DNA from 2 places in the Veillonella magna genome. Region 2 is predicted to be linked to the other one. Evidence: a T-box and tRNA genes for the amino acid it is inferred to sense, from the RefSeq annotation. Region 2 holds a T-box; the other holds one or more tRNA genes.
What was found. The T-box of region 2 lies ahead of cysS (cysteine--tRNA ligase). A T-box ahead of a tRNA ligase gene usually reads a tRNA of that ligase, here a tRNA-Cys.
Positions count from the first base shown of each region.

Region 1: it has a tRNA-Cys gene. The T-box ahead of cysS (cysteine--tRNA ligase) is inferred to sense a tRNA for this amino acid. The anticodon was not compared.

Region 1 is NZ_CAUGKU010000004.1:64,308-79,267, forward strand. Features, by position in the region: gene yqeK (bis(5'-nucleosyl)-tetraphosphatase (symmetrical) YqeK) at 1-23, shown strand, start outside; gene Q5873_RS03555 (LCP family protein) at 29-1,174, shown strand; gene rsfS (ribosome silencing factor) at 1,295-1,654, shown strand; gene Q5873_RS03565 (CvfB family protein) at 1,657-2,589, shown strand; gene trkA (Trk system potassium transporter TrkA) at 2,586-3,929, shown strand; gene Q5873_RS03575 (TrkH family potassium uptake protein) at 3,942-5,429, shown strand; gene Q5873_RS03580 (MBL fold metallo-hydrolase) at 5,451-6,125, shown strand; tRNA gene Q5873_RS03585 (tRNA-Asp) at 6,302-6,377, shown strand; tRNA gene Q5873_RS03590 (tRNA-Phe) at 6,385-6,460, shown strand; tRNA gene Q5873_RS03595 (tRNA-Gly) at 6,466-6,540, shown strand; tRNA gene Q5873_RS03600 (tRNA-Cys) at 6,550-6,624, shown strand; tRNA gene Q5873_RS03605 (tRNA-Leu) at 6,635-6,723, shown strand; gene Q5873_RS03610 (2-thiouracil desulfurase family protein) at 6,781-7,320, shown strand; gene Q5873_RS03615 (GNAT family N-acetyltransferase) at 7,521-7,982, shown strand; gene Q5873_RS03620 (phosphoethanolamine transferase) at 8,068-9,924, opposite strand; gene Q5873_RS03625 (segregation and condensation protein A) at 10,239-11,054, shown strand; gene scpB (SMC-Scp complex subunit ScpB) at 11,029-11,625, shown strand; gene Q5873_RS03635 (pseudouridine synthase) at 11,696-12,424, shown strand; gene Q5873_RS03640 (BaiN/RdsA family NAD(P)/FAD-dependent oxidoreductase) at 12,431-13,681, shown strand; gene cmk ((d)CMP kinase) at 13,720-14,439, shown strand; gene Q5873_RS03650 (lysophospholipid acyltransferase family protein) at 14,436-14,960, shown strand, end outside.
Region 2 is NZ_CAUGKU010000006.1:96,976-111,935, reverse strand. Features, by position in the region: gene rnr (ribonuclease R) at 1-470, opposite strand, end outside; gene secG (preprotein translocase subunit SecG) at 551-787, opposite strand; gene sigH (RNA polymerase sporulation sigma factor SigH) at 793-1,473, opposite strand; gene Q5873_RS04955 (YacP-like NYN domain-containing protein) at 1,571-2,128, opposite strand; gene rlmB (23S rRNA (guanosine(2251)-2'-O)-methyltransferase RlmB) at 2,133-2,858, opposite strand; gene Q5873_RS04945 (Mini-ribonuclease 3) at 2,897-3,364, opposite strand; gene cysS (cysteine--tRNA ligase) at 3,354-4,802, opposite strand; T-box leader at 4,851-5,058, opposite strand; gene pepT (peptidase T) at 5,127-6,347, opposite strand; gene gltX (glutamate--tRNA ligase) at 6,387-7,853, opposite strand; gene ispF (2-C-methyl-D-erythritol 2,4-cyclodiphosphate synthase) at 7,856-9,031, opposite strand; gene Q5873_RS04920 (PIN/TRAM domain-containing protein) at 9,028-10,173, opposite strand; gene radA (DNA repair protein RadA) at 10,263-11,642, opposite strand; gene Q5873_RS04910 (ATP-dependent Clp protease ATP-binding subunit) at 11,805-14,237, opposite strand; gene Q5873_RS04905 (protein arginine kinase) at 14,249-14,960, opposite strand, start outside.

The DNA of each region.
Region 1 (14,960 bases), on a different contig from region 2:
CACAGATGAAACGTAGCAGGTGAGAGCCATGGATGAACAGCAGGAACAACAAGAGAGGCAAGGACAGTCGAATGAGACGGAGGCGGTACAACATCCTAAACGGCGACGCCGCAAGAAAAAACGTGGAATCCGTTGGGACCGCATCGCGGTAGCCTTTGTTATAGTTATTGTGATTATAAGCGCACTTGTCTATGGTATCGGTGCCGTTATGCGTTATGTGTCTTCGCCCGCTACCAACAGTACGTCGGCATCGCCAACACGACCGGAAGCAGTGGCGACTATACCTGTGGAACAAAAGGCACTGGATAAGCCGATTTATATTTTGGTAGTTGGCCGCGATGCATCACAGCAAGGTGAAGGGGATGCTATTTTCTTGGCAGCCATTAATAAGGATCAAGGTAAGCTGGATATTATCGGCATACCGTCTAATACAAAAATAGAAAGTCGCGATAAGACTTCACAGCAAGCCATTGATACCTTTTATAGTGCTGGCAATATTAAATTGACTAAAGCAGTAGTGGAGGATATGTTCCATATTTCTGTTCCCTATTATGTTATTGTTGATGAAGAAGCATTTAAAAAAATGGTTAATGTTTGGGGAACACCGGATCTTTATGTGGAACGTGATATGGTACATTTTGAATCTGGTGCAGATACGGCAGATATCAATCTGGCTCGCGGTTATCAGCGACTTACTGATGATAAAGCATTGCAATATATGCGCTTTCTCGATGAAGACGGAAATGCTTTTAGCCGTACAGTTCGTACGGAACGCTTGATTAAGGAAATCATTAGTCGTCAAACTGAGTCACTAACGGTGACCAAACTATGGAATGTATGGCGTATTTGGGGTGATTTTACGACAAATATTTCATCCTGGGATGCGATGAAGTTAACCTTTGCTATGCGATCTATGGAAGCTAAGCAGATTCGATACTTTATTTTGCCGGGCACAAAAGAAACAATCGATGGGACTACGTATTGGGCATATGATCCTACGGAGGCGCAGCAACTGATTGGGATTACTATGGGAAATGAGCCTGTTGATATTGGTTCGGAACCAACTACGGGATCCGGTACATCAAAAAGTAACAGTGATGCCAACGGAAAAATAAATGAAGCCGGTACCAAGAATAGTAGTAAAACCGAAGCGGACAAGGATAAAGGCATTTAAGTAAGATTGTGATAACTAATTGTTATCTATATCAATGTAGCGAGCCAAAGACAAGTAATGCTTGCTGGTTAAAATAGGAATATGTTGTTCGCAACGGTTATATGTAGAAAAGGAGTTTATATGAAGGAAAAAGCAGATATTAAAAAAATTGCCCTTATGTTGGCGCAAAAAGCATACGACAAGAAGGGCCAGAATATTACTATTATGGATTTAGAAGGTATTTCCATGCTGTCGGATTATTTTGTTGTCGTTAGTGCTTCTAATCCAAAGCATGCACAAAGTGTGGCTGATGAGATGGAAGATGCCGGTGCAGAAGCCGGGGTGACCGTGGTTCATCGTGAAGGCTATCGCGAAGGTGAATGGATTCTTCTTGATTTTGGTGATATTATTTGTCATATATTTAGCGGAGAAGCGCGTGAATTTTATGGCTTGGAAGAATTGTGGAGTGATGCGGCCACGGTTCCTTTTGAAGGAGAGTAATTATGGCAACAGCATTGGCAGAAAATACAATTGCCACTCTCAAGGTGTTGCGTCAAAGTGAGCAGGGTGCTTTTTTAGATGGCGGCACGGGTAATACCAATGATGATATTCTCTTACACCGTGATCAACAAACAACACCGGTTACCATCGGTGACGAAGTGACGGTATTCCTCTACAAGGACCCTAAGGGGCGCATGACGGCCAGTATGCGTCTGCCGGCTATGTCGGTAGGACAAATTGGCTATGTGGAAGTTATTAATCGCACAAGTTTTGGTTGCTTCGTAGAGGTCGGCACGGAGCGTGGTATTTTTATGCCTCATGCAGAAATGCGCGGTCGTCCCCAGGTAGGCGAAAAAGTATGGGTTCGTTTGTACGAGGATAAATCGGGGCGTTTAGCCGTTTCTATGGATGTGGATGATGCGATGCGGCGCGCAGCTAAGCCGGCGGAGGCGGCTGTTTTAGGCGGTGAAATTCGTGGAGCGATTTATAATATAACCGCAGAGGGAGCTTTTTTTATTACGCCGGAACGTTGGTTAGCTTTTATTCATCGCAGTGAAATGACAAGATCGTTAAAGGTAGGCGAAATGGTAAAAGCACGCGTTACCTATAAGCGTGAAGATGGACGGTTGAATGCGTCTATGCGACCTGTGAAGGAAGCAGCTCTTGTATCGGACGGTGATAAACTGTTGACATATTTAGAACAGCGTAACGGTCGCATGCCGTATAGCGATAAAAGTACTTCTGATATTATCAAAGCTAAGTTTGGATTTAGCAAAGCGGCCTTTAAGCGTGCTATAGGTCATCTAATGAAAGATGGTTTAGTATATCAGGAAGAGGGCTGGACATTCCTCACGGATAAGGGTAAAGAGGCGGTCTTAGAGGCGAATGATGAAAACAACGCTAAAGGACACCATGAAGAGGAGTGCAGAAGATGAAGATTATTGTCGTCGGTGCCGGCAAGGTAGGCTACTCTGTAGCCGATCGATTGGTAAAGGACGAACATGACGTATATATCGTTGAAAAATCTGCGGAACGCATTAAAAATCTAGAAAATAATTTGGATGTTAGCTTGGTTAACGGTAACGGCAGCAGTTTACGGTTGCTACAAGAAATAGGTATGGATGATGTAGGGATGCTTATTGCTGTTACTGATTCCGATGAAGTAAACATGTTGGCGTGCACCGTGGCCAAGCTCGGCGGTATACCGCGTACCATTGCACGTGTGCGCGATAATGATTACTTAAAAGCCGGTAATAGGGAGCTTCAGGAGAAGTTGGGCGTAGATTTATTTATTAATCCGGAGATGGTTACTGCTCAAGAAATATTACAGGTGCTTCAGACACCGGCTGCACTCGATGTAGAAGATTTTGCTCGCGGTGCTGTACGCTTAATGGAATTTAAGATTCGTGAACATCTGGATGTGTGTGGTCGTCCGTTGCGGGATATAGAATTCCCGAAAGGTGTCTTGGTGGTAGGTATACTACGCGAGGGGGAAATGATTATTCCTCATGGGGAAAGTACGTTGGAATATATGGATAGTGTATTTTTCCTGGGAGCAACGGCAGCTATCAGTGAAGTGGAAGGATGGTTCCATGTAAGTCAGAGGCCAACCAAGAATGTAGTCATTATTGGAGCCGGTCTTATAGGTCGTAATTTAACACGTCTATTGGAAGAGGCCGGCTATTATGTGAAGGTTATTGATAAAAATATGGAACGCTGTGAGTTATTGGCTACCCAGGTCAATAAGTCGATGGTTATCTGTGGCGATGGTACGGACATGAGCTTGTTGGAAGCAGAAGAAGTAGCCGACAGCGATGTTATTATTTGCCTGACTGATGATGATAAGTTAAACTTGTTGGTCGCTCTTTTAGCAAAGCATTTAGGCGTGCCCAAAACTATTGTTCGCGTAGGCCGACCGGAATATATTACGCTGATGGAACAGGTAGGGATTGATATTGTATTTTCACCGCGGCTGTTGACATCCGGTGAAATTTTGCGTATGGTTCGTACCGGTGAGGATGTAGTTCGTATCTCTACATTTGAAGGCTCTAAAGCAGAAGCAGTAGAGGTCGTATTAACATCTATTTCTCCATTGGTGGGAAAAGCCTTGAAGGATATACGGCTTCCGGGGAAAGCGTTGGTAGGTGCCGTAGTACGCGGTGATACTACGATTGTGCCGACAGGCTCGACGATATTGTATGATAATGATCATATCGTCTTTTTCTCGTTACCTGAGCATGTAAATAAATTGCTGACATATTTGAAGCAAGGTTGACGGAGGGCGTTTATGAAGATACAGATTGTCATGCACCTCGTGGGCCAGCTGTTGTTGTTATTGGCAACCATTATGTTGGTACCTTTTGGTTATGGTCTTCTCTGGGAAGAGCCATATTATTCATTTATAACGGTCAGTGTTTTAACGGCATTGACAGGTGGAGCACTCTATTATTGGGGGCGGCCCGGCACTAACTACAGCCTGCGTGATGGCTTTTTAATTGTCAGCGCTACGTGGCTGCTATCTTCGTTAGCTTCGGCGCTGCCTTTTTATTTTAGCGGTATTTTACCATCCTTTATTGATGCGCTTTTTGAATCGGTATCGGGTATTACAGCTACCGGTGCTAGTGTTATTGCAGATTTGGACAGTGTACCGAAAAGTTTTGTTCTCTGGCGCGGGCTGACACACTGGTTGGGCGGTATGGGCATTATCGTTTTGGTATTGGCTTTTCTAAAAAACTTAGGGGCCGATGCTGCCCATTTATTTAATGCTGAGGCTTCGGTGCCACGCCCCGGAGTTGTTTTGCCGCGGATTCAGTCCATGGCAGTTAAGTTGTGGCGCATTTACTTGCTGTTTACAGCTGTTTGCTGCATACTTCTTTACGGTGCGGGAATGAGTTGGTTTGATGCTATTAATATGACATTTTCCACGATTGCTACCGGTGGCTTTACGCCTAATGCAGCGGGAACCTTTGCCTATGCTGATAATTATTGGATACGCTACATCTTAGTGGTATTTATGATATTGGCCGGAGGGAATTTTACTGTCTACTACAGCGTATTTCAACGAGGAATTAAGGAAATTTGGTATGATTTTGAATATCGGATGTATCTCTTGATCCTGGGCATCGGCATTATGCTCATTACATTTGCTCTTAGTGTGCAGGGATCGGAATCGTTTTTGCAGTCTTTTAATGATGCTACCTTTATGCTCATTTCTATGCAAACCGGCTCGGGATTTGCTGTTGCTGACTATGATGTATGGCCTATGATGGCACAGATGGTATTATTCTTGTCTACATTCTTTGGTGGCTGTAGCGGATCGACGACGGGTGGAATTAAAATTATCCGTATTATTATTTTAGTGAAGAGCAGCATTATTTATCTGCGTAAAGCAATACATCCTGATATGGTGCAAGCAGTGCGTATCAATGGCAAACCAATGCCGGTAAAATGGATACAATTGGCACAGCACTTTTTCTTCCTTTATATGATGATATTTGCAATTTCTTCGATTATCATTGCCGGTACGGGACTGAATGTCGGTGAATCCTTACAATGTGTGGCTGGTATTTTAGGTAATGTTGGGTTGGCTTTTGGTACATTAGGGCCTACAGACTCTTTTGCCATATTACATCCGGTAGCTAAATTAACCTGTGTTGTAGATATGCTGTTGGGACGTTTGGAGCTGTTTACCCTTTTGGTGCTGTTGCATCCGGATTTCTGGCAAGGCTATTTTGTTAAGCAAAGAAAGCGTAGTTATCGTGTTGTCATGCGATAAGTGGAAGGCATGAGGTAAAGTATGAACAGAGAAGTTGTAGCTCATACGGAGTGCTATCGAATTATAAAGCAACCTTTGGGTTTATATAAGGCAAATTGTTATGTAATTATCTATAAGGATGTAGAGGGAGAGAAAGCGGTAGTTATTGATCCGGGATTACATGCCAAACAAGTGATGGATATGGTGGGGAAGGCAAAGGTGACGGCTATTTTGTTGACTCACGGTCATTGTGATCATGTTTGTGCCGTCGATGGTGTATATGCGATGACGAAGGCACCTGTGTATATGCATGCCGGTGATGAGGAACTTCTTCATGCAAAGCGCCGTATGCCGTCATCGTACAAGGGAATGTTTACGGCACCCTTCAGTACTATTAGTGAATCTATTTTAGATGTAGGTGGATTATCTTTTTATGTATATGAAATGCCCGGACATAGTCGTGGCAGTGTTATGTTTCAGTTGGAGGGCTACTTATTTACCGGAGATACGCTGTTCAAGGATTCTATAGGCACAACAAAAAATTATAACGGTGATGAGCAATCGTTAACACAAACGCTACGACGTTTAAGCTTCTGGGATCCATCGCTGATTATATTGCCGGGACATGCAGAGATAACTACCTTAGGACGTGAGTTATTATATAATGAAAAACTTAAGTCGTATATTAATACGTCGGATACTGGTAGGCCAAGTTGAAAAAAAGATTAACAAAATAGAAAAAAACAGTTGACGGAATGAAGGGGATGCTGTATTATATACAACGTACTCTTCATAGAGTCGACTGCGTTAGGAGTGGTAATCGTAGATTGTTAAGAAAAAATGACTTGACAATGAATGATGGTTATCATATAATAATGAAGTAGCTTATGAACGGCCCCGTGGTGTAGCGGTTAACATGTCGCCCTGTCACGGCGAAGATCGTCAGTTCAAATCTGATCGGGGTCGCCATTTTTTCGCCTCGGTAGCTCAGTCGGTAGAGCAACGGACTGAAAATCCGTGTGTCGACAGTTCGATTCTGTCCTGAGGCACCATACATGCGGAAATAGCTCAGCGGTAGAGCACCGCCTTGCCAAGGCGGGGGTCGCGAGTTCGAATCTCGTTTTCCGCTCCATTTTTATGTGGCGGCATAGCCAAGCGGTAAGGCAGAGGTCTGCAAAACCTTTATTCCCCAGTTCGATTCTGGGTGCCGCCTCCACACATTTCCTGCCGGGGTGGCGGAACAGGCAGACGCAACGGACTTAAAATCCGTCGGTTGGAGACAACCGTACCGGTTCGATTCCGGTCCTCGGCACCATTACAGACTGATTTCAGTCTGTTTTTTTTATGCCCAAATTTAGTGGGAGGAAAATTAATGATGCAACAAACAAGGAAAGCGAGTGCTATAGCAGATATCATCCAACGAATTCGCGATGGAGCAAGTAGGGAAAAAAGGAAAAAAATCTTGATCAGTGCGTGTTTAATGGGAGAGCCTTGTCGCTATGACGGAGGGCATAACTATAAACAAATTGTGGAGAAAATTAAAACTATGGGAGATATTATTTCTTTTTGTCCCGAAGAAGCCGGAGGACTGTCTACACCACGAACACCGGCAGAACGGTGTGGTCTTCGAGTAATCACTGCTGATGGTGATGATGTTACGGAGGCATTCGAAAAAGGAGCAAAGCAAGCAGTAGCATTAGCAATTCGGGAAGATTGCTGTTTAGCTATTATGAAATCTAAAAGCCCCAGTTGTGGTAGTGGAACAATATATGATGGAACCTTCACCCATACATTACGAAGTAGTGACGGTGTTACTGTAGAGGCGTTACGTGCAGTCGGTATAGAGGTCATTACGGAAGCGGAGGCAACCATTTACTTTACAGATACGCATGATACGCATCAGCGTAAATAAGTTTGAATATACAGATAATAATCTTAAATATATAGCGTAAATAATCTTGAATATAGGGAAACTTGAAAGTATATAAAATAAAATATATTTTAGAGGAGATTAGATACAAGATGGCGAATCTTATATACAAGAGATAAACAGCAATGTGCGCGGAATGGCGATTGCATTACTGACATATGTGTATACTAGGAGGGATTGTTATGAATTTCGAAATGAGAGACGGACATGAATACATTGATGAAATGAAGTTGTTGTTTGTAGAGTATGTAAAGTCCTTGGGTGTAACGGCAGATGTCAAAGAGTTTGAAGGTTTAGAAAAGAAGTATAAAGGTGAAGGCGAAGCTATGTATATTGCCTTTGTAGACAGTAAACCGGCAGGCTGTGTAGCGATTCGCCGCGTGGATGCATCAACGGCGGAAATGAAACGTTTATATGTACGTCCTGACTTCCGTCGTACCGGCCTTGGTATGTCAATGGCTAAGATTGTAGTGGAAGAGGCAAAAGAAAACGGCTATAAACGGCTTCTTTTAGATAGTTTGCCGAGTATGGAAAGTGCTAAACAGCTGTACAATGTATTGGGATTCCGTAGCACTGACGCAGAAACAAAACGACCGATTCGTACCGTAGTTCATCTTACCTTACCGTTGGTAAAGGAAGCATAATAACAATTGTATTGAATGGTATATTAGAAAGGTCTCGCAACGAAGAGAGTTCTTCGTTGCGAGACCTTTTTGCAATTATTTTAATCTACTTGTCAACTTCCGGATCGTTAGTCAAAGGTTGTTGGCCGAGTAAAGTAGTTAAATTATTTTTGTTATATTTGTAAGCCGGATTACTCAGATCGCGATGTGCATCATAGCGATTCGATGGTGCTTGTAAGAGTCCGGATACGGTATCATACAATAAATCGTTAGTAAAATATTGATGTTCACGTTGACGTAAGAGTTGTGCTGTTGCCGGGTAAGCAGCTTGATACTGTGGTGACAAGTAAATCCAGAATGGAATTCGTGCCATGTCAAAATCAAAGATATCAGGATTGTGCGATAAATGCAAGCTTTCTCCGTGGTCGGAGAAGTAAATCATAGCCTGTAAATTCAGATGTTCCTTAGCATAGTTATAAATTGATTTTAATACCCAGTCCGTATAAAGTTGGCTGTTAGCATACGCTTCCATCCCCTTCGGCACTTCGCCGACTTTCCATTTGCTAAATTCATGAGGATAACGATCGTTGTAATAAATGTGACTGCCCATAATGTGAATTACGATAAAGTTTGGTGTATCCTTAGGCACTTCTTGTAACAAAGGCAATAACACGCCATCGTATTTATCAGAGAACATATAGGATTCATGAGCCCATTTTGTATGGTCGGATGTTTTGGCGATTAAGGAAATTGCCGTATCATATTCCCCATATACGCCTTGGTTACTTAGCCAATAGGTAGTGTAGCCGGCTTTTTTAGCGACATCCATAATATTGGCGGATTGAAGGAAGGGCGCATCGTCATATTGATTGCGTTCTGTTAAGGCACGCTCTAAAGTTGGTACTGTTTGTACGTAAGAGGAATAAGCATGGTTGAAAAAGATAAAGTTTGGATTAGAAGCTTCTTCTGACTGCCATGGTGTATCTTCGTAAGGAAAGTCGGGATTATACACTTTCATATAGTTGCGTGAAGCCGACTCCCCGATAACTAGGATGATTGTTCCCGGAATTCGTTGGGCTGCTGTTGTTTTTTCATTTATCTGTAAGGAATCGAATACATCATGATGCAGAGCATTGTACTGCTGAAGCTCGTGCATGTATTTGGTAACATCGCTCCAGTTACGAAGAATACAGGTACCGGGTAAAAGGAAACCAAAAGCATATATGCTAATGATTACTGTAAGTAGCCAGCGCCAAAGAACCGATGTCTTGGAAGATAGAGTATCATTATAGGTTGTCTCTGAACTAATAGGGTTAGCAGCAAAGCGAGCTAAGCAGTAATTTACGTGGTAAAGGTACCAAAATAAAAGAGCGAGACCAATGACAATGCCTATAAGTCCGGGAATGCCGGCGGCGCTTTTTAAGAAACCGAAAGCTTCCTCCGGATTTGTTTGGTAGAGGGCCATTAATGTAGCCGGTGTCAGGCAATGCCATGTAGATACATAATACCCAATCTGCCCCAAAGGGATTAAAAGCAGTAGCCAATCAATGAGTGTAAAGCATATTGATGATAAGCGAAGAAAGCGTCCAATCCGGGCTAGGCCGTATTGCAGTAATGTCAGACTGATAAAGGCGGTTAAGGCAAAGAGAAAGTCACCGGCAAATTCGTAAAAATAAAAAGGCTTACTGTAAGACCAATGGAAGAGCAAGGGAAAAGTAAAAGCCCAAGCAACACCTACTAAACCATGACCTCCGTATATTTTACGATATAGTGGAGCTTTAATTATAAGCTGTAGCCCTATTAGTCCAATCAGTAGCGGTAAGGCCAGGGTAGTTATATCCTCAAGGTCAAAGCCCAGAGTAATGGGTTCATATGTAAGGTGTAAAATGATGTAGATGACAAGTGTCGTTAGTAAATACGGCCAACGGAACCTGTTGTACATGGATAGTAGTGTGTGTTTCATGAAGAGTTCCTCTCTTTAGCATGCATGCCTGCATGTATTATTTATAATTATGTAACTGTGATTACAATGACTAGATAATAGTATATCCTTACTAAAGATAGCAGAAGGAGACGAAAAATACAATATAAAATAGCTTTACTTCTAAGATTTGCCGTGGAGTGACAAAAATTCAGCAGATGGAAGTGAATACTGGTTTTTTAGGAGATATTTCTGTATAATAAATGCGTATATACAGTACAATAGGATGAGGCCGAAGAGGCATTTGAATCTTTGGAAAGGGAGAAGCGGATGCATGAAGAGCACCGCTTTTTATAATGAGTATGATAGTGAAAGCGGAGGAGATGCAGTACGAGTATAAGCTGGCTGTTTTTGAAGGGCCGCTTGACTTGTTGCTGCACTTAATTGAAAAGCATAAAATTGATATTTATGATATTCCCATAGTGGATATTACATCGCAATATATGGAGCAGCTGGAGCAATGGCAACAGTTTGATATTCATTACAGTAGTGAGTTCCTTGTCATGGCGGCGACATTGTTGTATATAAAATCACGGATGTTGTTACCACGTACGACAATACTATCCGATGGAGAGGATGAGGATCCGCGAGACGAATTGGTAACGCGGCTATTAGAATACAAACAGATTAAAGAGTTGACGACGGTACTTCAGGCAAAATCCGATGAGAGCGATATGCTTTTTCCGCGCGTTGAGGCGCTAAGCCAATGGGGCCGAGAAAGGGTATACCGATTTGAGTTAAGCGAGTTGTATAAAATTTTTAGGGCCAGTATGGCTAGAGAACACAAATCGGTTATATCAACGCCGATAGTACAGGTAGTGCGAGAAACGTTCAGTATAGAAGAGACCATTCGCAGCCTACTTCATCGTTTGCACCGTGAAGGGCGTCTCAGCTTTTATACATTAATGCACTCCTCACTGTACCGCGAGGAAAAGGTAGTGACCTTTATTGCTGTGTTAGAATTGCTTAAGAGGCAGGTTCTGCTTATTGACGAAAATAAACAGAAGATGGGAACAGAAGATGTTTATGCTGAGCGTGATGTTTGGTTAATACGAGGAACAGGCAGTGAAGTGATACGAGGGGGTGATGCGGATGACACAATCGGATATTGAAGCCGTTTTATTTTCAGCGGCCAAGCCGATGCCGCTGGATGTATTGGCAGAGGTGTTTTCAGTAACGCCGCAAACTATGGAAGTGGCATTATCACAGTATGAGAAGGCGCTTGTGCAGGAAGCCCGCGGGATTCGCATTAGGCGTAGTGGTGCCGGCATTGAGCTCGTCACGGCTCCAGAGGCGGGACGCTATGTAAGTCGCATCCGACAGCGGGAGGACAAGCTATCGGCCGCAGCTATGGAAACATTGGCAGTCGTAGCTTTTAAACAGCCGGTTACTAAGGCTGAAATAGAAGAAATTCGCGGTGTCAATAGTGAAAAAGTATTGAAACAGTTGTTAAATCGTGATTTAATCGCTGAGCTAGGGCGCAAGGATACTGTTGGACGTCCTGTTTTGTTCGGTACGACGGATACTTTTTTGCGTAGTGTCGGTATTTCTTCCATAGATACATTGCAACGGGAAATTCGTATTCAGGAAAGCTTGGAACTAAGCGAAGTATTATCGACAGAGACAAAAGAGGATGCGAAAGAATCTGCGAATACGGAAGAAGCCGAATTTACAGCAGAATAACTATAAATGATAGAGGAAGAACTCGTTAACGAATAAAGAAATACGTATCCATAAGAGAAAGGACTTATACATGGAAAAAGAACGATTGCAAAAATATATTGCACGATGCGGTTATACATCCCGTCGTAAAGCAGAAGAGCTTATTACAAAAGGTGTTGTACAGGTAAATGGTCGTTATGTTACGGAGTTGGGTACTAAAATTAATCCGGACATTGATCGTGTAAAGGTAGAGGGGAAGCTAATACATCCGCCTAAACCATTATATTTTTTACTCAATAAACCGAAAGGCGTTATTACTTCTGTCAGCGATCCGGAAGGAAGAACGACAGTCATGGACTATCTAAAGGGTGTTAACGAACGGGTATATCCGGTAGGGCGATTGGACTATAATACGGAAGGCCTTTTATTGCTGACAAATGACGGTGCCTTGGCACAGATGCTCTCTCACCCATCGGCGGGTGTGAAGAAGACGTACGAAGTGCGCTTAAAGGGACGTATTAACGATGACCATTTAACAACGATTAGCGAAGGTGTCGCATTGGAGGATGGGATGACCTCTCCTGCTGAATTAATAGATTATGGTTTTGATGCAAAAACAGGTTTAACGACGATTGATATAACAATTCACGAGGGTAGAAATCGTCAAGTACGGCGCATGTTTGAATACTTCGGATATCGTATTCAGAATTTGAAGCGCATCAGTTACGGTGGCCTCAATTTGTCCGGGGTAAAGCGCGGTGCCTATCGTTCGTTGACGGATGATGAGGTGCGACAGCTGAAACAGCAGACGGAGGAATAATCTATGATGCGACGTATTATAGTTATTGGGGCCGGAGCAGCAGGATTGATGGCAGGAACTATTGCGGCTCGCGAAGGGGCTAAAGTATTGCTCCTAGAAAAAATGAATATGGTAGGTAAGAAAATGGGCATTACCGGAAAAGGGCGATGCAACATAACGAATACCTGTAGTGTAGATGAATTAATTGCACATACTCCGGGAAATGGTCGTTTTCTTTACAGTGCATATGGGCAATTTAATAATACAGATTTATTGGCTTTGTTGACTGAGTGGAAGCTGGCCGTTAAGGAGGAACGCGGCGGGCGCGTATTCCCCGTATCCGATTCGGCCCTGGAAGTGCGCGATATGTTTCGTCGAGTTTTTAAGAACTATGGTGGCACACTCCATCTTAATGAGGCGGTCACCAATATTCTCGTGGAAGAAGATCGAATAAAAGCAGTAGTAACTGATAAGGAGACGTATTACTGTGATGCTGTTATTTTGGCGACCGGCGGCGTATCTTATCCTTTGACGGGCTCTACCGGTGATGGGCATAAGATAGCAGAAGCATTGGGGCTTAGGGTAACAGAATTAAGACCGTCCTTAATCCCGCTAGAGGTTGAGGAGCCGTGGGTGAAGGAGCTTATGGGGCTAAGCCTGCGCAATGTTGAATTGTCGGTATATGCCAAAGGAAAGCTACAAGCAAAGCAATTTGGTGAGATGATGTTTACGCATTTTGGGGTCACGGGACCGATTGTTTTATCTTTGAGCCATACGGTTTCCAAATTGTTACGTAAAAAGGCAAGACCTATTACATTGTCGATTAATTTAAAGCCGGCACTTACGGAAGAGGTGTTGGATAAGCGTGTACAACGTGACTTTACGACATACTCCAAAAAGCAATTGGCCAACGGTTTGAAAGATATTTTGCCGCAACGCCTTATCGGTAGAGTAATTGCCGAGGCAGATTTACAGGCGGATAAAGCGATTAATCAAATCAGTCGAGAAGAGCGGCAGCGATTGGTTCACACATTACGCGATTTACAGTTGACTGTGAAGGGAACGCGTCCGGTAGCAGAGGCCATCGTAACGGCTGGTGGCATATCGGTGAAGGAGTTTTCTCCTAAAACCATGGAATCAAAGAAAATTAAAGGGTTATATGCGGCAGGTGAAGTGCTTGATATTGATGCCTTTACTGGTGGTTATAATCTGCAAGCGGCATTTTCTACCGGCTATGTGGCAGCGATGCATGCGGCGCATGGCAATGATGCCGAGTGATATGATCTATGGAACAAAATATGCAAGGAGTGACATACATGAGCAGTATACGAAAAATTGCGGTGGCCGTTGATGGGCCGGCCGGTGCGGGCAAAAGCAGCATTTCAAAATTAGTAGCTCAAAAGTTAGGCTATTTATATATTGATACGGGAGCCATGTATCGGGCAATCACTTGGGCTGCATTACATGCTGGCGTGGACGTAAAGGACGAAATAAAGGTAACGGCGTTATTGCCATCGATAGATCTTCGCTTAGAGCCGACAAAAGACAGCTTTCGCGTATATGTTAACAATCGTGAGATTACAGCAGATATTCGGTCACAGGCTGTGACGGGACATGTTTCTCAAGTAGCATCTTATAAATCGGTGCGTGAATTTCTGGTAGAAAAGCAACGACAGATGGCACGTTGCGGCGGTGTCATTTTGGATGGCCGAGATATAGGTTCGGTTGTCTTGCCTGATGCAGAACTTAAAATATATTTAACGGCTTCTGTTGATGCCAGGGCGCACCGTCGGTGGTTGGAAGTGAAGGATATTGAAGAGGTTTCATTAGAAGACATTAAGCGTAGCGTAAAGGAACGGGATTTGATGGATACTACCCGTAAGGAATCACCGCTTATATGTGTACCTGAGGCAGTAGTGGTAGATTCCAGTAATATGAGCTTTGAGAATACGGTGGAACACATTATGAAGCTTATCATTGATAAGTCTGCTTTGCTGGCTGAAGAGGCAATACAGGTAAAGGGGGATGAAAAATGAATCCGGTAGTAGAATGTATATGGCGTACTGCGTTCAAAGTAATCTACGGTTGGGGATTCAATGTCCATGTGGAAGGGCGTGAAAAATTTCCTATGGAGGGGCCTCTCATTGTAGCACCCAATCATTTAAGTAATAACGATCCACCGGTCATAGGCTATGCGTTACCTCGAGCTGTCCATTTTATGGCCAAAGAAGAACTTTTCCGTAATCCGTTTTTGCGTACTGTAATTCAATGGTTGGGAGCATTTCCGGTGCGTAGAGGCGGAGTCGATAAAATTGCTATTCGTCATGCTATGAACCTCTTGAAAAAGAGGTGGGTATTGGGAATTTTTCCTGAAGGCAGTCGCCAAAAACCGGGAAAGCTGGGACGCTTTCATGATGGGGTAGCTTCTATGGCTTTGCGTACAGCCGTACCGGTAGTCCCTGTAGCAGTTATTGGTACACGTGAGATGAAACGGGGAAAGATTGCCATTATTATTGGTGATGTAATAGAAGTAGAAAAAGCTAAACCGACACAGGAA
Region 2 (14,960 bases):
ATCCGTTCATCGTCAGGTTTCACAAAGCCAAATTTTTTCTGGCGATCGTAAGTACCAACAATAATCGTATTGGCTCGTTCGATAATCGCTACGATTTCACCTTCTCGGCGTCGTCCCTTCTCGGCTCCGATAATCCGCACTCGCACCTTGTCGTTCTGCATAGCTCCGTGACGATGTTCTTCGGAAATATGAATATCCTCTTCCAAATTGGGACCTACCACAAAGCCAAAGCTCTTGCGATAGCTTTTATAAATTCCTTCTGCCATCATTCCTTTGGCCACTGCCGGCGCATACCTATAATACTCTCCGTCCTTTGTCATCAATAGCCCGTCCCGCTTTGCTTCATCCACGGCATCCATAAAGGCCGCTACCTCATCGGCGCTTTTCATGCCCAGCATATACGCTGCATCCTCCACATGATAGGCTTCCGGTGCAATGTCTTTATAAAAAGTGAGCAACTGCTCTTTTATTTCTTGTCTGTCTATTGCCTCTCGCATATACTGTCGTCTCGCTTTCTATAAAAAAAGACCTGCATACGCAGGCCCTCCTATTAATATTGGTTTAATAAGAACCCTAATACAAGGCTCAACACGGCAAAAATAACCGCCAACACGATAGTGCATTTGGATAAAAATCCGTCAATGCCGCGTGCTTTACCGCCAAACACGGAATCAGCCGCGCCCGATACAGCACCGCCCATGCCTGCACTCTTGCTTGACTGCATCACCACTACCACAATTAATAATACAGAAACGATTACCTCTGCAAACATCAAAAAGCTTTTCACTTCGTTCATCCTTCCTTACCGGCTGCCGCGCCTTTATTTTTATGGTGAATTCCCCAATGTTGCTCCAACTTGCGTTTGGCCCGTTGCAGAGCATTGTCGATAGACTTGACACTGCGTCCTACCTCTTCACCGATTTCCTGATAACTTTTCCCATCTAAATAGGCCGTCATTACCCGAGCTTCGAATTTACTGAGGATGATACCAATGGAATTTTCCATAGCTACCAAGTCCTCGTGGTTTATCATTTCCTCTTCCGGACTGGCTACTTGTCCTTCAGAAATGACATCCTCCAATTTACGTTCCGACTCATCCGTGTAAATCGGGGTATTGAGAGATACATATGAATTCAGAGGAATGTGCTTTTGCCGCGTCGCTGTTTTTATTGCTGTAATAATTTGTCGTACAATACACAATTCGGCAAATGCCCTAAACGATGCGGTGCGATCGGCTTTAAAATCACGCATGGCCTTATAAAGACCAATCATCCCTTCCTGAATTAAATCTTCTCTGTCCGCACCGACAATAAAATATGTCCGTGCTCGAGCTCGTACAAAATTCTTATACTTCTCTACAAGAAAATCTATAGCAATTTCATCTTTAGTTGCCTGTATATATCTGACAATGTCCTCATCCTTCAAGCCCTCAAAGCGGTCATAACCTTCATAATGCTGTCTTATCACGCTCATTTATGGCCCTCCGTTACATACAAGAACGATGTATCAATACATCCTCCATTATACGTTAACCCTTGCCGTAACGCAAGGGTTCATTCGTATTTACTTACTATTCCTTGTTCTCTCGTTTCTTGCCGTTAAGGCGCATTGTTTCCCAACCTTCGGCTGCCTTTGTCCCCTCGATAAGACGACCGAATTCATTGCGTTCCAACCGAACGCTGTCACCGGTATGCGTATGTCTGTAATGACGTCGTTCATCCAACTTGGCCCGTTCTACTTGCCGCAATAGTTCCCGCGCGGAAATACGAAGGCCCCCGGAACCGAGAATCTGGTTTTGTTCCGCGTGATCCGATGTGCACACATAAATATTGCGGAAGCTGTTTTTACGGATAAATACTGCTTTTTCAATATATGAATCCGCCGTCACGCCTTCCGCCGTATACACTTCCAAAAAGTCCGGCGACACTTCCTCCTCCGCCGGTGCCATTCCCGCATACTTACCGTCAAATACCAAAATAACGTAATAGCCCTTGAACATACCATAGTTCTGCAGTATATGTCGTAAACGACTGCGCGCATGCGATAATGATTGCTTACTCAATCGTTTGAGTTCGGGCCATGCAAAAATTACATTATATCCGTCAACCAGCAATATGTCTGCCTTCATAGTATCAAGCCTGCCTTTGTCGCTGTGCCTCATACATGAGCAATGCCGCTGCTACCGAAGCGTTCAAGGAATTAAGGCGTCCTGCCATAGGAATCGTCACTAAGAAATCACAGCTTTCTTTGGTTAAACGACTAAGGCCTTTGCCCTCGTTCCCCACCACCAACACAGTAGGTACTGTCATGTCTGCCTCGTACATCGTTCTGTCGCCTTCCATATGAGCGCCCATTACCCAAAATCCCTGCTTCTGTAACTCCTTAATGGTTTGTGCCACATTGCCCACTTGCACTAAAGGAATAAACTCTACCGCCCCGGCCGATGTCTTCGCCACCGTTGCGTTAATCGGTGCATTGTGACGTTTCGGTATGAGAACAGCCGTAGCGCCTACACATTCTGCGGTGCGAATAATTGCCCCCATATTGTGCGGATCCTCTATACCGTCCGTCAGAATAAGCAGCGGCGTTCCCTTTGCTTGTGCCAGTACATCATCCAACGAAGCAAAATGTACGGTGGCAACCATGGCCGCCACGCCTTGATGCACATTGCCGTGAGCACAAGCCTGTAGCTGTGATTCCGGTACGCGACGTACTTCAATGCCCTTATCCTTTGCCAAGGCAATAATTTCTTTCAGTGAGCCTTGCCCTTTCTCGGTAGTCACCAACAGGCGTTGAATGGGTCGTCCCGACCGCAATGCCTCGCGAACAGCATTGCGTCCTACAATATATTCTTCCATGGTCGTCCTTTCTTATCAGTTCAGCACTCTTCGGATAGTTAAAAGTGTAAATTCTCCAGCGTAACCGAAAATGCTTTTTCCATCAGGCTCTGCAATCGATCCCGGCGCCCTTCATAATATAAATAACCGAGTACGGCTTCAAATGCCGTACTGGCTCGGTATTCCTGTACGGTAGCACTCTTCGGCACGTTCACATGACCGTTGCGTGCCCGTCTGGCCACCTCATGTTCTTCTTCCGTAAACAAGGTTTCCAATACCGGTAACGCCTTTGCCTGTGATTTGGCACAGATAAATTCCGTCACTATCGTGTGAAGTACCTGCACTTTGGCAATGCCCGTAGCAATCACACGTTCACGTACATATAGAGAATACAGCGCATCCCCCATATAGGCAAGCATGAGGGAATCCTCTGCCGCCTCAACGGTGCGCGTTCCCTCATGCGTTTCTTGTTCTTTCAATATAGCAACAGCTCTGTCTCGTAAAAACTGATATTGTTTAAATTTCACGTTTCTTCCACCGTGCTCCCTGCGGAGAATCTTCGATAATAATACCCAATTCATTCAATTCGTCACGAATTGCGTCCGCTACGTCCCATAATTTTTTATCGCGGCAATGCTGACGTACGCGCAGAATCACCTGCATAAGCGCATCATATTCTTTTCCGTCTGCCTTCGGACCTTCCCATGCTTGTTCCAAAATACCGAGAATATCCGTCATCATACGGAAAATACGTTTTACTTCCGCAATAGTTTCGCGGCATACCGTGCCGGATTGGTTCTGTACCGACTGGTAATAAATGTTGATTTCTTTTGCCAAGCCGAACATAGGTGCTCCGGCTAATGCGGTGTTGAAATCATCGGACATAGCTTCTTCAAATTCTTCTTCGTAAGCTTTTGCCTTCTTTAATAATTCTGCTGCTTCTTCATCACACGGGCCGTCTTCACAGCCTTCCAAATACAATAAGTTTTCGATAGCCGTCGTCATGCGTTCCAATGATTTATTGGCTTCTTCCAAGCGTTCGTCGCTGAAATCCAAAGGACTGCGATAATGCGTGCTCAAAAGGAAGTAGCGCAATGCATCCGGACTGTACTCTGCCAAGATATCTTTTACCAAGAAGAAGTTATTCAAGGATTTACTCATTTTTTCTTGGTTAATGGTAATAAATCCATTGTGCAACCAGTAGCGCACGGACGGATGATGACCGTTGCACCCTTCTGACTGGGCAATTTCATTTTCATGGTGCGGGAAGATCAAGTCACTGCCGCCACCGTGGAAATCAAATTCCTCACCCAAGTATTTATTACTCATGGCAGAGCATTCAATATGCCATCCCGGACGACCGTTGCCCCAAGGACTTTCCCAGTACGGTTCCCCCGGTTTAGCGCTTTTCCACAACGCAAAATCCATCGGGTTATGCTTGCGATCGTCTACATCAACGCGAGCACCGGCTTCCATATCATCCAACGTACGACCGGACAGTTCACCGTAATGCTCGAATTTTTCTACACTGTAATACACATCGCCGTCCAACTCGTATGCGTATCCTTTTTCCACCAAACGAGAAATCATGGCAATGATGTCATCAATGTGTTCCGACACGCGCGGATAGATATCGGCATGACGTACATTGAGGGCATCCATGACTTCAAAATACGAATCGATATAACGATTAGCAATGGTATCCCAGCTTACGCCTTCGCCATTGGAGGTGTTAATAATTTTATCATCTACATCCGTAAAGTTTTGCACATAGGTTACTTTGTAACCGATATGCGTTAAGTAACGGCGAATCACATCCCAAGTTACAAACGGGCGCGCATTACCGATATGGGGGTGATTGTAGGGAGTTACGCCACAGACGTAAATTTTAGCCTCCCCCTCTTTTACAGGCTTAAATACTTCTTTCTCCCTCGTCATTGTGTTGAATACTTTAACTTCTCTCATCGTCCCCGATGCCTCACTTCCGTAAAAATATAAAGGGCCACCATCTCATACAGAGACGGTGGCCCGCGGTTCCACTCTGTTAAGCGCTGTACACGCTCACTCAATACGCATAACGGGCGTCGCCGGGCTAGTCTACTGCATCATTCGACCCACCAACTCCTGAACGCATTCCTTTTTTCTATACTTGAACCCTTCCACCGGTCGGTCCTCGCTGTAAAGCTAGTGTAAAAGTACTTCTTTCAATCATAGTCGTTACATTGTAAATTTTCAATATACAATACTATACCACGACCGCCGTATAAAGTCAAAGTATTTCAGAGTAAACTATTTATTCGTATCACAGATATTAACAATAGTGGCAACCGCTTTTTGCATATCATCAAGACAAGCAAATTCATGACGACCGTGCAAGTTTTCTACACCGGTAAAAATATTCGGCGTCGGTATTCCCATAAAGGAAATTTTCGAACCGTCGGTACCGCCGCGAATCGGTTGAATAATCGGTTTTACGCCGGCTTCTTCCATGGCGCGCTTGGCAACATCCACGCATTCCATGTGATCCTTAATAATTTCGTACATATTATAGTAACTATCTTTCATGGATATCGTTACTACATCTGTACCGTACCGTTCATTCAATACTTTTCCTGCCAATAGGAATAATTGTTTTTTAGCTTCAAAGGCTGCTCTGTCGTGATCGCGAATGATATAACTCATTTCGCCGCTGTCGATAGACGTAGTAGTGCTTTGCAACATAATAAAGCCTTCATGGCCTTCGGTTAATTCCGGTACGGCACACTGCGGTAACATGCGATCGAATTCCATCGCCAATTTATTGCAGTTGATCATGGTATTCTTTGCCGAGCCGGGATGTACGGAAATTCCCTTTAAGGTAACCGTAGCTCCGGCAGCGTTAAATGTTTCGTATTCCAGTTCACCTAAGCAAGAACCATCCACCGTATAAGCAAAGTCAACAGGGAAGGTATCCGGTTCAAACAAATTGGCCCCGCGGCCAATTTCTTCATCCGGTCCGAAGGCACACATAACAAGACCATGTTCGATGTCTGGATGAGCCATTAAGTATTGCAAGGCTTCCATGATTTCTACGATGCCTGCCTTGTCATCACCGCCCAATAGGGTTGTACCGTTGGTAACAATCAGTGTTTTTCCTACATAATTTTTTAAATTCGGGAAGTCTTTTACGCGACTGTAAATTTGTTCCTTTTCATTTAGCAGGATGTCCTTACCGTCATAGGATTCAATAACGCGCGGAGAAATACCTTCCGCATTGTAATCTGCGGTATCCATATGAGCAATAAAGCCTATAGCCGGTACCTTTTTATCCGTATTCGCCGGCAATGCCGCCGTTACAAAACCATTTCGCGGGTTGATCATTACGTTTTGCATACCGATGCGTTCTAAATCCTCCGCCAACATCTTGGCAAAGGCCACCTGAGATTCGGTAGAGGGCACCGTTGTGCTTTCTTCATTTGACCGCGTATTAATTTTTGTATAACGAATAAAACGTTCCAACATAGTTTCCATTGTACTGCCTCCCTTATGCGCCTGACGGCGCTACCTGTGTTATGCCAATGTATCTACGGATGCCAAGCGTGCCACTACGGTATCGCGACCGAGTAACGGCACGATGTAGTTTAAGTCCGGTCCGTGCATCTGTCCGGTGATGGCCACACGAATCGGCATAAACACGAATTTACCCTTCAGTTTGGTTTCCTTCATGATGGCCTTAATGGCTGCTTTTACCTGTTCCGGAGTCACTTCGTCCATCGCTTTTAATTTATCGCTGAAAGCAGCTAATACAGTCGGGCAGGATTCTTCCGCCAACACAGCCTTGATATCGTCACGGTGTTCTTCGTCAATACTGATGCTGTCGGTAAAGAACATAGCCGCTTCTTCTTTAATTTGCGCACCGTAACTGATATGATCCTTTAAGCATACACACAACATGGTAAGACGTGCTTTTTCCTCTTCATCAGGCTGCGCCGATGCATAGCCTGCTTCCTGTAACGATGGCAAACACAATGTATATAATTCTTCATCGGTAAGTTTCTTCATGTAATTGAAGTTAATCCAATTCAACTTATCAATATCGAATACAGCTGGGTTTTTAGCAACGCGATCCATGGAGAAGTTCTTTATCAATTCTTCTGTCGTAAAGAGTTCCTGTTCGCCTTCCGGAGCCCAACCCATAAGAGCCAAGAAGTTATTGATTGCTTCCGGCAAGTAACCGAGGTTTTTATATTGTTCTACCGATGTAGCACCATGACGTTTACTCATCTTCTTACCGTCTTTGCCCATGATCAACGAAATGTGACCGAACGTCGGTACCTCCCAGCCCAAGGCATTGTAGATAACAATCTGTCGCGGCGTATTAGATAAGTGTTCTTCCGCGCGAATAACATGGGTTACTTCCATCGTGTGGTCATCGATGACAACGGCATAGTTATATACCGGAATACCGTCGGACTTAACAATAACAAAATCGCCGATACCGTTTGATTCAAAGGATACATGACCGCGAACCATATCATCAAACGCAACGGTTTCGTTAAGAGGTACGCGAAGTCGTACCGTCGGCTTACGTCCTTCCGCTTCGTAAGCAGCGCGTTGTTCTTCCGTCAAATGACGGCAATGACCGTTGTACTTCGGTGTTTCCCCACGTGCCAACTGCGCTTGACGTTCTGCTTCCAATTCTTCTTCCGTGCAATAGCAATAATATGCTTTGCCTTCTGCAATGAGACGATCCGTCACTTCTTTATAAATATCGAGTCGTTCTGTCTGGCGATACGGACCGTTGTCTCCGCCAACGTCAATACCTTCGTCCCAATCCATGCCTAACCATTTTAAAGCGGCTTTAATATTTTCTTCACTTTCGCGGGTAGAGCGCACTAAGTCGGTGTCTTCAATGCGAAGTAGGAATGTACCTCCTTCGCGGCGAGCCAACAACCAGTTGAATAAAGCGGAGCGTGCGCCACCGATATGGAACGGGCCCGTCGGGCTCGGAGCGAAACGAACTTTCATTTTTGACATAATCACAAATCCTCTCTTTCACACAGTGTAACTACTGCCTGTGCCGCAATACCTTCTTTTCGGCCCAAGGCACCAAGCATTTCGTTGGTAGTAGCCTTTACACTTATATAGCCGGGCTCCATGTCCAGCACACGAGCGATGTTTTCTTTCATTTGCTCAATATGTGGCTTTAACTTCGGTGCCTCAGCAATAACCATAACATCTACATTATAGGCTTTTAACCCTTCTTCTTTCAACAATAAATTCACACGGCGCAACAGCTCCATGCTGGAAATCCCTTTATACTGCATGTCTTCCGGCGGGAAATAATAGCCGATATCCCGTAATCCCGCAGCTCCCAACAGAGCATCCATCAAGGCATGAATCAGTACATCTGCATCGGAGTGACCGTCCGGCCCTATGGGACTCTCAATGGTAACACCACCTAAAATGCAAGGGCGTCCTTCTTTGAATCGGTGAATATCGTAGCCATAGCCTACGCGCATCATGGGCTGTTTCCCTCCTAAATAACACATGGCTGCCTGTCTGTCCGACGGCGTTGTAATCTTGATATTCTTGTAATCACCGGCAACAATGGCCACCGGCTCTCCCATGGCTTCTACCAATGAAACATCATCTGTGCCTCGCACCTTATGCGTAACCGCATAGCGTCTTGAGGCTATCATTACATCTTTGCGAAAGCCCTGCGGCGTTTGCGCAATATATAATTCATCCCGCGGCAACGTAGCCAAACTTTGTGAAGCATCGGTATCCACCTGTTTGATGGTATCCACGGCCGGCACCGCCGCTAAAGCAGCTCCGACTTCGGCAGCCCTTACCGCTACCGCTTCAAACAGTTCGGCCGTAGCCATAGGACGCGCACCGTCGTGAACCAGTACGACATTGCAATCGTCACCGACCATAGCCAGTCCGTTTTCTACCGAGTCTTGCCGTTCCTTGCCACCATCACAATACACAACGCGCCAGGGAAATTCTCCCATAGCCGCCACTTCGTCTTGAATGGAGGCACGCTCGCCGGGAGCCGTAACAATAACTACCTCTGCCAGATTCGTAACCTCTCGCAGATGTTTTAAATTCCACTGCACCAAGGAGAGTCCTCCGATGCGAAGAAATATTTTATTCTTATTCATACACATGCGACGACCGCATCCGGCCACCAACAAAATACAACTAATCATTCCTTACTCCCTTTAGCGCGTGTAAAAATCATACGGCCCGCACTGGTTTGTAAAATTGAAGTAACCATAACATCAATAGACGTATCCACATATTCGGCGCCGTTTTCAATGACAATCATAGTTCCGTCATCCAGATAGGCTACGCCTTGACCGTTTTCTTTTCCTTCCTTGATAACCTGCACACGAATCCATTCGCCCGGAATCATGGCCGGCTTTAACGCATTGGCCAAATCATTTAAATTCAATACGGCAATGCCTTGTAAGCGCGCTACCTTATTAAGATTGAAATCATTAGTAACAATCTTCCAACGTCGTTCCAAAGCCAGCCGCATCAATTTAGAATCTACTTCGGCAATATCATCATAATCATCGTCAATAACAATAATAGGAATGAGATCACGTTGCTGCATATCCTGCAGAATATCCAAACCGCGTCGGCCGCGATTACGTTTCAATGTATCCGACGAGTCGGAAATACGCTGCAACTCTTCCAATACAAAAAGAGGGACTACCAATGGACCTTCTAAAAATCCGGTAGCACACAGCTCGGCGATACGACCGTCGATAATCACCGATGTGTCCAGCAGTTTCGCTTCCGATACACCGGAAAAACGATCGTCCTGTATTGCCGTAGTTTTTGTGTCTCCTTTTTCTTTTTTCTTCGCCTTCGGTGCGCTCTTATACTGCAATAGAGAAGTATACAATTCCGGACCCTTTCGCGAGGCCAGTTGCATGCCGATGTAACCAAGAACAGCACTTAACACGATAGGAATATAGGAGCCTATGATAGGAACTCTGTAAAATGCCAAGCCGATTAAATTTGCTATTATGAGTCCGAAAAGTAATCCGGCTGTGCCGGCCATTAATTCTTGACTCGGCACATGAGATAACACACGCTCTACATGTTTAGACATGCGAATCCCCTGGTCGAGTACAAAGGCTGAAATCAAGTAGCCTACCACACCGCCTAGGCCGGTGCCTAGTATCAGTGCTAAAATCTTCATCAGCGATACACCGAAAAAGCCCATTTTTAAAAACTTCACATCAATAATAGGCGATAAAATCGGCATGGACGCCTCCATTAACATGAAGCCCATGATTCCGAATAAGATGGCTATGACATATCGTAAAATCCTATACATATTTCGTTTCACCTCCTTTCCATATACATAATATTGTACAGCAAAATTATAAATTATACATGAACAATTTCAGGTATTCCATGATTTTATTACCCAAATACAGCCTGTAATGCTTCTTCGACTGTACTTACACCATGTACCGTTACATCTCCGTTCAACTTTTTTAACTGTTGTTTGTTACCGGCCGGAACGATAAAACGTCTAAAACCAAGCTTTGCCGCCTCCTGTATACGTTGCTCAATACGAGGAATACTGCGCACGGCTCCGGTAAGGCCGACTTCACCGAGAATAACCATATCTGCCGGCACAGCTCGATTTTTTAAATTGGAAACGATAGCTACGGCCATTGCCAAATCACAAGCAGGCTCGTTTACTTTGAGTCCGCCGATAACATTTACATAAACATCTTTATTTCCCAACGTTAACCGACATCGTTTTTCCAACACCGCCAATAACACAATCAAACGATTCAAATCATAACCGATGGATGTTCTGCGCGGCATACCAAATGCTGTGGTCACCACTAGACTTTGCACTTCTACCAGAATAGGGCGAACACCTTCCAGGTATGCCATAATGGCCGAACCACTTTCCTCTTCGGTACGCTCCGCCAACAATGTGGCCGACGGATTCAGTAGTTCTCCCAAACCTTCTTCTTCCATGGCAAACAACCCCGTCTCCGAGGTGGAACCGAAACGATTTTTTATGGCCCGGAGTATACGAAATTGATACGACCGTTCTCCTTCAAAATAAAGTACAACATCTACCATATGTTCCAGCATACGCGGCCCTGCAATATTTCCTTCCTTAGTGACGTGACCGATAATAACTACCGGTACACCTGTTTCTTTAGCAAATCGTAATAATCGCGCCGTACATTCCCTTACCTGGCCCACACTTCCCGGCGCCGACTCAATATCTTCGGTATACATGGTTTGAATGGAATCGACAATAAGCAGTACCGGTTTATTTCGAACCGCTTCTGCTAAAACACCGTCAAGGCGTGTATCCGCCATTACCTGCAAGCGTTTGCCGGTAATGTGAAGTCGTTCCGCCCGCAGTTTTAACTGTGTTTGCGATTCTTCGCCGGATGCATATAAGACTACACCGCTTTTTTCTGCAATATGTCCGGAAACTTGTAAGAGTAGCGTAGATTTGCCTATACCAGGATCTCCACCAAGCAGTACTAAGGATCCCGGTACAATACCGCCGCCGAGTACACGGTCGATTTCGCCGTACCCCGTTGCAAGACGAGCCACGCCCGTCGTTTGTATATCATCCAACGCCAAAGGCTTTGTCGCGGTGCTATCCACCGGTCGATACGCAGCGGATGTTGATTTTTTATTGTTATCGTGTACTACCTCTTCAACCAATGTATTCCATTGCCCGCATTGAGGACACTTGCCTAACCACCGCGGTGATTCGGCACCACAGTTATTACAAAAAAATGTAGTCTTTACCTTCGCCATACATCCTCCTTATATAAAAAAATCACGAATACCTGTTACAGTATTCGTGATTTCCATCGCTAATCCCTGCATTACTATCTGTAATGTATCATGTATTAGCTAAAGTTGCAATATTAATTCTCTTGTTGATGATATCTGTTTCGGCGAGGACGTGCCTTGCAGTTATACCGTCAATTCAATTTCGCCATCCTTAGCTTCTGCTTTGATGGTACTACCTTCCTTAGCCTCTCCTTTCAAAATCAAGTCAGAAATCGGATCCTCAATAAGTCTTTGAATAGCACGTTTCAGCGGGCGTGCACCAAAGGCAAAGTCGGAACCTTCTTTTACCAATAACTTCATAGCATCATCGCTGATTTCCAATTCCAATCCGCGTTCGTGTAAACGTTTTGTTACGGAGCGCAACAGGATGGTGACAATCTTGCTTAAATCATCGCCGGTTAACGGGTGGAATACAATCATTTCGTCAATACGGTTTAAGAATTCGGGTCTGAAATGACGTTTTACTGCTTCCATCGTCGATTTCTTAGCTTCTTCAAAATTATCGTTTGCTTCTTTGCCATCTTTATTCTTACCGGCTAAGAATCCCATCACAGCTGCATCATCCGTTTTAAGGAATTTAGCACCTAAGTTACTGGTCATGATAATAACCGTATTTCTGAAATCAACGGTACGACCTTGGTTATCCGTCAGACGGCCATCATCCAATACCTGGAGCAAAATATTGAAGAAATCTGCATGTGCCTTTTCAACTTCGTCAAAAAGAATTACGCTATATGGTTTACGACGTACCGCATCCGTCAACTGACCGCCTTCATCATAACCAACATATCCGGGAGGTGCCCCAACCAAGCGAGACACAGTATGCTTTTCCATGTATTCCGACATATCAAGTCGAATCATAGCATTTTCGTCACCGAACAGACTAGCTGCCAAGGAACGAGCCAATTCGGTTTTCCCTACCCCGGTCGGTCCTAAGAAGAGGAACGAACCAATAGGCCGTTTCGGATCTTTTAAGCCAGCCCGTGCACGACGTACTGCCTTAGCTACGGCTACTACGGCTTCATTCTGACCTACTACGCGTTCATGCAATTCATCTTCCAAACGAAGGAGTCGCTGCGATTCTTCTTCGGCGATACGTGCTACCGGAACACCGCTCCAATCAGATACAACTTCGGCAATATCTTCTTCCGTAACAACTAATTTTTCTTCATCTTCTTTGGAACGGGCTTCCTGTTTAGCTTCGATATCTTCCGTCAATGCTTTTTCACGGTCACGCAGTTTAGCAGCTTCTTCAAAGTTTTGTGCTGTAATAGCTGCTTCTTTTTCTTTGCGTACATCAGCCAACTCTGCTTCCAATTTCTTAACATCCGGCGAAGCGGTAAATACGCGCATGCGCACTTTAGAAGCTGCTTCATCCATAACGTCGATGGCCTTATCCGGTAAGAAACGATCGGAAATGTACCGACTGGACAATTCTACGGCGGCCTTTAATGCTTCATCGGTAATTTTTGCTTTATGAAATGCTTCATACCGATCGCGTAACCCCTTCAAAATTTCCAGTGCGTCTTCTTCACTCGGTTCACCTACCTGTACCGGTTGGAAACGACGTTCCAAAGCTGCATCTTTTTCAATATGTTTCTTATATTCATCCAGCGTAGTTGCACCGATAACTTGGAAGCTACCGCGAGCCAACGCCGGTTTTAAAATATTCGCCGCATCCATAGCACCTTCAGAAGCACCGGCCCCAATCAATGTATGTAATTCGTCAATGAACACAATCATATCATCATGAGACTGTACTTCATCAATAACTTTTTTCAGCCGTTCTTCAAATTCACCACGATATTTGGCACCGGCTACCATAGAAGACAAGCTTAGCGAAATAATACGTTTGTTACGTAAGATTTCCGGCACATTCTGACTTACGATACGCTGTGCCAATCCTTCGGCAATCGCCGTTTTACCTACACCCGGTTCACCGATAAGTACCGGATTGTTTTTCGTACGACGACTCAAAATTTGAATAACACGATTAATTTCATTGTCACGACCGATAACCGGATCAATCTTTCCTTGTTTAGCTGCTTCGTTCAAATCAACGGCATAGTCGGCTATTTCGCCGAGATCGCTGTTAGCGCCGGCGCTTTCGGAGCTACTGCCACCTTCACGACCTACCATAGCCTGAATTTCCTTTACAATATCTTCGGCACGAATACCGAATGCCTGTAAAACGGCTACTGCCACGCCGCCGCCATCACTGAGAATGCCTAGCAAAATATGTTCGCTACCCACATAGCTGTGTTGCATGCGGTTAGCACTATCCACAGCCAATTCAAGAACTCGTTTCGTACGCGGTGTCATGTATAATGTACCACCATGATTAGAACCGCGACCGACTGCATCAAGAACAGCCTTTTCTGCCTCTTTATCCTGTAAACCTAATTTATGCAATGCCTTAGCGGCAACGCTGTTTTTTTCTTCTAATAAACCAAGCAATAAGTGTTCTGTACCCACATAATCATGGCCGAACTCCTTTGCTTTTTCCTGAGCAATTGCTAATGCTCGTTGTGCTCCGTCTGTAAATCGTTGCATCATATCCCATCACCTCATTTTTCTATATAAGAACGAATCACTTTAGCGCGATAACTATCTCGTTCAGATGCTGTCATCGCATCTTTACCGGTATACTTCGCCAAGAAATTCGGTCTTGTTATCACAATTAATTCGTTAAAGAATGTATCGCCTTTTTTCGGCAATATTTCCATGTCCATGCCCAGTTGTACATCGCTTAACAGCGACAATGCTTCTTCGCCGGACAGGCGACGTGCATATTCCAAAGTGCCATATGCACGCCATACTCTATCTTCAAAGGCTTCCCAGTCACCGTCATGCAGTGCCTGACGCGCCTTACGTTCTTCAGCAACCAAACCGTTAATAACCTTTTCAAGCTGCGCAATGGTATCCTCTTCGCTGATGCCCATTGTTAACTGATTGGATACTTGATAAATATGTCCCAATGCGTCCGAACCTTCACCGTATAGTCCGCGTACAGAATAGCCTAACTGTAAAATGCTGCGTACTACGCGGTTAATACGTCCTGTCATTACCAGTGCCGGCAGATGCATCATAACCGAAGCTCTCATGCCCGTCCCCACATTGGTAGGACATGCTGTTAAGTAGCCGAAATGTTCATTAAATGCGTAATCGTATTTACTTTCAATTGCATCATCTACCTGCACCGCATGAGCATAAGCACTGCTTAAGTCAAGCCCCGGTGCCATTGCTTGTATACGAATGTGATCTTCTTCATTCACCATA